One region of the Paenibacillus larvae subsp. larvae genome, then DNA from elsewhere that is predicted to be linked to it. Evidence: riboswitches for the same ligand, from Rfam matches in the RefSeq annotation. Region 1 holds a riboswitch; the other holds the start of a gene.
What was found. A riboswitch is a leader RNA that binds a small molecule or an ion and turns the genes downstream of it on or off. The one in region 1 is predicted to bind cobalamin.
Positions count from the first base shown of each region.

Region 2: it holds a riboswitch for cobalamin, as region 1 does, so the genes downstream of both, BXP28_RS04160 (ribonucleoside-diphosphate reductase subunit alpha) here and BXP28_RS12560 (1-propanol dehydrogenase PduQ) in region 1, are expected to answer to the same signal.

Region 1 is NZ_CP019687.1:2,411,580-2,415,157, reverse strand. It holds gene BXP28_RS12575 (spore coat-like protein) at 1-68, shown strand, start outside; gene BXP28_RS12570 (spore coat protein) at 187-390, shown strand; adenosylcobalamin (AdoCbl) riboswitch at 736-885, shown strand; gene BXP28_RS12560 (1-propanol dehydrogenase PduQ) at 1,272-2,411, shown strand; partial or broken gene BXP28_RS12555 (BMC domain-containing protein) at 2,596-2,948, shown strand; gene BXP28_RS12550 (EutP/PduV family microcompartment system protein) at 2,960-3,391, shown strand.
Region 2 is NZ_CP019687.1:760,052-763,629, forward strand. It holds gene BXP28_RS04155 (AgaS family sugar isomerase) at 1-213, shown strand, start outside; cobalamin riboswitch at 501-714, shown strand; gene BXP28_RS04160 (ribonucleoside-diphosphate reductase subunit alpha) at 994-3,231, shown strand; gene BXP28_RS04165 (ribonucleotide-diphosphate reductase subunit beta) at 3,286-3,578, shown strand, end outside.

The DNA of each region.
Region 1 (3,578 bases):
AAGATATTCAGCATTCTGCAAAAGCAATTCAAGACTATCAGGGATTATTATCCCGACCCCATATTTAGAAAGGAGAAAACATAAAAATGAGCACCACTGTAGAGAATTTAACCGGTATGAATGTAATAACTGAACAGGTTATCGCATCCGATTTCCTTATTGCCTCAAAATCCGGTGTTAAAGATCTTGGCTACTGCTTTAACTGAAGCCACTACTCCGGAAGTCAGATCAGTTCTGAAAAACCATCTGGATACAGCGATCACTATGCACCAGAAAATAACGGATTACATGCTGAATAAAGGCATGTACCATCCCTTTAATGTAAATGAACAAATCCAAATGGATATCCAGAATGCCCAGAAGACTTTAAATTTAATGAATCGTTCCTGAATTCCAGAAAAACGTTTTACTTTACAACAAGGGCCCTCCCCAATGCACATAATTTGCTTAAGGACGGGCCTTATATTTTTCTACGAGGAAAAAACTATCATTCTCAGCTTTTTAATTTGCTATAATTTTATGGATGAGAGGATTTTAGCAAAAAAATACGACAGGGATAATATCTTTCTAAAAAAGGAGAAGGATAATGAGCAAGAAAAGACATTCCGTTATCGAGTCTCCAAAACTTCAGCCTCAATTGGACAACAGCGAATAATCTGCCAAATAATTTGTCAAATGATTTGCCAAATTATTTCTATATGCTATAATGTTCTCGAATGGTAACATTCACGTCATGCCACAATATAAAAGTTTTAGGCAATGGAAGTTTGGTGCAAATCCAACGCGGTCCCGCCACTGTGATAGACCGGATACCGGTCTTAAGTCAGGTCTTTTGCCTAGAAACTTTGAGCAACCAACCGCTTCGAGGCGAAAGTGGTGGTTTAGAAGTCTAGTGTGACGATTATCGCCTCTAGGCTTTTTTTATTGGAAAGAGGGTGTCCCGACAATGTTGTCGGGGGTATGGCCTGGCGGCGGCGCCAAACATGTACAAGGATGTACAGCAAGGAAACGGGTAGATTCTTCAACGAAGAAGAATGTGATACACAATGGCGTGTATCCCCTTTTTTTTATCATCTGCCTTTTGCATAAGATGGCATTAAGCAACAACAGGTTGACGTTTTACTGAATAAGGGTGTAAACTAATAGACGACAATCAAATGACAGCAAGCTGCACAATGACGTGTACATATAAGCAAAGAGGCTTTTAAAGGAATTCGTTCTTTTAAAAGTCTCTTTTTTATTTTCCTGAAACTTACATTGGAGGTGCCTGCATGGATAAAATTTCTTTTAAAACCGATATCTATATGGGGCAAGGTGCGTTAGACCGGCTAACGGAATTACGCAACAAACGAATATTTGTCGTTACCGATCCGTTCATGGTGAAATCCGGCATGATTAATCTGCTGTTCGAGAGACTGCACGAAAGCAACAAACAGTACATTTTCAGCAATATCGTGCCGGACCCGCCAATCGAGGTCGTGACAGAAGGTTTGGAAGCACTCAGCTCGTTTAACACCGATATGATCATAGCCGTGGGCGGAGGTTCTGCTATTGATGCGGCCAAGGCGATGAAGATCTTTGCCAAAAAACTGATGAACCAGCAGGATATCCCTTTCGTGGCCATTCCGACAACGAGCGGCACCGGTTCCGAAGTCACTTCTTTTTCGGTCATCAGCGACAAGAAGAAGAATATCAAGTATCCTCTTGTTTCTCATGACATGCTGCCGGAAGAAGCTATTTTGGACCCTGAACTGGTCAAGAGTGTTCCGGATTTCATCACGGCTGATACGGGAATGGACGTATTGACCCACGCCATTGAAGCCTATGTGTCCACCAAAGCCAATGATATTTCCGATGCCCTGGCGGAAAAAGCGCTCAAGCTTGTGTTTGCCTATCTGCCCAAAGCCCACAAGGACGGCAGTGATCTCGAAGCGCGTGAGAAGATGCATAACGCATCGTGTCTGGCCGGTATGGCTTTCAATATTGCTTCACTTGGACTTAACCATGGGATTGCCCATGTGGCAGGAGCCAAATTCAAGATTGCCCATGGCCGGATGAACTCGCTATTATTGCCGCATGTGATTGAATTTAATGCTGATTACAAGCCGGGATACGGCAAAGATGAAGGCAATGCTGCGGCTGCAAGATATGCGGAGATCTCCAGAAGCTTAGGGCTGCCGGCTTCCAATTCCCGAAGCGGGGTACGCAGTCTGGTCCAGGCGATTAAACAGCTGCAGAAGCAATTGAAGATGCCGCAAACATTAAAAGACTGCAATATTGCATACAGTACTTTGGAAGAAATGCAGGAGGCCATTGCCCAAGGTGCGCTGAAGGACGGATGTACAGCAACCAATCCGCGTGTTCCGTCAGACGCGGATGTGATCGGAATTTTGAACAAAATGTATCAATAAAATTTACCGCATTGACAACGTTTGCTTAAATCAAATATATTATGAGATAAAGATAGCACAATGGCGTGTTGTATAACAAGTAAAGCGAAGAGGCTTCTTAAAATTTCCGTGTGAATTTTTTAAGAAGCCTTTATGTTTTTTTATGGCTTTAATCACGTGTTTTTTTGATGGGATGGGATAAGGGATGAACCAGCAAGATGAAAAGCAGCGCGTCATTCAGGAGTACGTGCCCGGGAAACAGGTAACCTTGGCTCACATTATTGCCAATCCAACAAGGACATTTACAAGAAGCTGGGATTGGGGACGGATGTGCAGGATGCCATTGGCATTATGACGATAACCCCAAGCGAAGCCTCCATTATTGGGGCGGACATTGCAACCAAGGCAGCCGGCGTTCAGATCGGTTTTGTCGATCGTTTCAGTGGCTCCCTGGTTATAACGGGCGATGTTTCATCCGTTGATTCAGCTGTGAATGAAGTACTGAATGGTTTGCAGAACATTCTCGGATTTTCGGCTGCTGCCATTACGAGAACGTAGGGGAAACTGCCATGAAGAAGTTGATATTAGCCGGGAGTACAGGCTCTGGTAAGACCACGTTATGTCAACGGCTGCACGGTCAGGAGCTTGCCTACAAAAAGACACAGGCGATTGAGAATTTTGAGCAAGCCATAGATACGCCCGGGGAGTGCATTGAAAACCGTTCTTTATACAGAATGCTTCTTGTTACAAGCGTTGATGCTGATGTAATCGGCCTTGTGCAAGATTGCACAAACGAAGAAAGCTATTTTCCTCCGTCCTTTGCTACAGCATTTGCCAAACCGGTCATTGGCATTGTAACCAAGATCGAACTGGCGGAGTCTGATGAGGATATTGCAAAGGCAGCGGAATACTTGCAGGCCGCCGGGGCCTCACCCATTTTCCGGATTTCTTCCGTGGAGAATCTGGGATTGGACGAGCTTGAGGCCTATTTGAGAGAGTAGCTGTTTGAATCAATTTCATAACTTGGATCACCATCCGAAATGATATAATAACTGGTATAATATATATAAATAGATATATATAAATTAGATATATATCTATCTGAACCGTATTTATCTAAATCTTCTCCATTAAACGCTCACCGGTTATTTTACGAAATTGATTCCGTTTTATAACTGAATAGCGGGG
Region 2 (3,578 bases), 1.7 Mb from region 1:
GAAGTGGACGAGATTGCAGACTATTACTTCTTTGGGGAAAAAGAAGACTTGGGCTCTGCGGACGATACATGGCTTTCATTCGAATATATTGCCCATGCCCAACTGCTTGCAGTTTATAAATCGATTTCCTTAAACATAAAACCGGATAACCCTTCTCCAAGCGGCAGTGTAAACCGGGTCGTAAAAGGCGTTACCATATACGATTACGAATAAAGATAAATTCTAGTCTAAACCATGCCTCTAATCCGAGCATGGTTTTTTTGCTTACTGAAAGAGACCAACAATCCCGCCTTTTCATATGATATAATAAGGGGCGCTGCACGGATGGATAGTGTTTTTTTACGTTGGAGAAACTTTGCGAGGGTCATGCAAAATCGGAAATAACGGAAAGATCCATTTGAATGCGAGCATGCATAAAATTACATCCTATTTTCGCCTTTTTTCGTTAAATTGGGTTTGTTGTCATTCCTAAGTTTTTGTGATATAGTTCTCTTCGACAACTATATATTGTGTTTTGTGGTGATTAACATACTTCATATTGAGGTGTTTGTAATATTAAAAGGGAAGTCGGTGCAAATCCGACGCGGTCCCGCCACTGTGAGGGGGAGTCTCTTCTTTGTCGATATTTCACTGTTTCATTGTAGAGAAATGGGAAGGATTCGGAAGATGACGGGGAACCTGAGCCAGGAGACCTGCCACAAAATAAGAACGGAAATCCACGAGGATGGAAAAGTGTTCTATCTAGCTCAAGGATATGAGTCTTCTTATCTAATCTTGTTTTCAAAGTGGGACAATATCGCTTGTGAAATAAGGTGACGTAATCGTTTTGCTTGACCTAGAAGTGAGCATCTTTTTCCCGAAAAAAGGATGCTTTTATTTTCTTTCTAAAAGTTGTTCCTACATAGTCAGATGCCTATGAATTAAGAGAAGAGGAGTGTTTCGAGAATGGCCATGACAGAGCATGAGAAGGACCATCTATATACAGAAATCAAAATGAACATGACGAAGCAGGTGGCAGCTGAACTGCTTAAGGATTTTCCTCATTTACGGGCTGATAACTGGGTGAAATATGCGATAGCAGTTCCGGATAAAGATGATCAGCAAGCGGAACTGGCCGTTTATCGGTCCTTGAAGACCGCCGCTGTGGAATGCATCACGAAAGATGAACCTGAATGGACTTTTCCGGCAGCTGCAGCTTATTTGCAGGAACTTTATTATATAGCGGCTCAAAACCGCTCCTATTCACTAACCTTCCGGAACGGGGTCATTGAAGGTAGTCCTTACGGCTCTTTCTACGAACTGATCTCCATGCTTTGTGAAAAAGGGATTTATAAAGCAGAATTAATAGATAGCTATTCCAGAGAAGAGATCGAGGATCTAGGCCGAGCCATTCAACCGGAAAAGGACAAGTTATTTCCTTACGTCGGATTGATTACTCTTGCTGAAAGATATTTGGCGACCGGCTTTGCCGGCGAATTTTATGAATTGCCGCAGGAGCGTTTTATGATCATTGCCATGCAGCTGATGATACAGGAAAAGCGCAGTACCCGTCTTAAGTGGGTAAAGGAGGCTTATTGGGCACTAAGCAACCAGTACATGACCGTAGCAACTCCTACTCTCTCCAATGCCGGAAAGGCCCGGGCAGGTCAGTTGTCCAGCTGCTTTATCGACACAGTGGATGATTCCCTCCAGGGCATTTATGATTCCAATACGGACATTGCGAGACTATCCAAAATGGGTGGCGGTATCGGGGTATACATGGGCAAGGTCCGTTCCAGAGGTTCCGACATCCGGGGATATAAAGGAAAATCCAGCGGGGTGCTTCCATGGATTCGCCAGCTGAACAATACGGCGGTGAGCGTGGATCAGCTCGGTACAAGAAAGGGCAGTATCGCTGTATATTTGGACGTTTGGCATAAGGACATCCTGTCTTTTCTGGATTTAAAACTGAATAACGGGGATGAGCGTCTGAGAGCCCACGACATTTTTCCGGGCGTGTGCATCCCTGACTTATTTATGGAAGCGGTAGAGCAGCGCGGGGAGTTCCATTTGTTTGATCCTCATGAAGTCCGTCAGGTTATGGGGTATTCACTGGAAGATCTCTATGACGAGAAAGTGGGAGAGGGCAGTTTCCGTACAAAATACGAAGAGTGTGTCAATAATCCGCAGCTCAGCCGGACAACCGTTCAGGCCATTGATATCATGAAGCGGATTCTGATCTCTCAACTGGAGACAGGCACGCCTTACATGTTTTACCGCGATACGGTAAACCGGGCTAACCCGAACAAGCATAAAGGAATGATCTATTCAAGTAACTTGTGTACGGAAATTATGCAAAATATGTCTGCCACTACTCTCATTGAGGAAGAGCTTAACGATGGAGAGATTGTGATCCGCAAGCAGGCGGGCGATTTTGTAGTCTGCAATCTGTCCAGTATTCATCTGGCCAGAGCTGTTCCGGACGGAGTGCTAGAACGCCTCATTCCGGTTCAAATCCGGATGCTGGATAATGTGATTGACATTAACCGGATTGAAGTACCTCAGGCTACATATACGAATAAACGCTATCGTGCCATTGGCCTTGGCACATTTGGCCTTCATCACCTGCTTGCCCTGAAAAAAATTCAGTGGGAAAGTGAAGAAGCAGTAGTCTATAATGAAGCTTTATACGAACGGATCAGTTTCCTTGCCATTCAAGCCTCTATGGAACTGGCCCGGGAAAAAGGGGCTTATCCGCTCTTTGAAGGATCGGGCTGGGAGACCGGGGAGTATTTTGAACTAAAAGGGTATAAGTCTGAAGAATGGAAGAAGCTTCAGCAGCAGACCAAGGAAAACGGTATGAGAAACGGGTACCTTATGGCGGTTGCACCAAACGGATCAACCTCCATTATAGCTGGATCCACGGCTTCCATTGATCCGATCTATGACCTGATCTCTTATGAGGAAAAAACGACTTACAAGATAGCAAACCCGGCTCCGGATCTGAGTCCGCAAACGATCTGGTATTACAAGACCGCTTTCCATATTGATCAGCACTGGTCAATCAGACAGGCTTCCGCCCGTCAGCGCCATATTGACCAAGGTCAAAGCTTCAATCTGTACGTTAAACCTGACATTAAAGCCAAGCAATTCCTGGAACTTCACCTGGATGCATGGAGAAGCGGCCTGAAAGCAAGCTATTATGTCCGCAGCCGTGCAGTGGAAGTGGAAGATTGCGTGGTATGCACATAAGCTGGGCGGAGCATCATTTCCGTAGTTAAGAATGTACCAACAGGAGGATCAAAGATGTTAACCAGACAGAAAGTATTTGATACGACGGCACCCAATAAATCCGACAAACTCATCGAAGGCTCATGCTCTTCCATTTTGAATTGGGATGATATCCGGAAGCCAGAAATGTATAAACTATATAAAGTTCTGATTGCCAACCACTGGATTCCGTCTGAAATTCCAATGAATAAGGACAAGCTGCAATTTGAACAGCTGACGGCACAAGAACAGGAGACCTACAAAAAAATTATCGGTCTTCTGGCTGTCCTGGATAGTATGCAAACCAACTTTGTTACAGATGTGGGAAA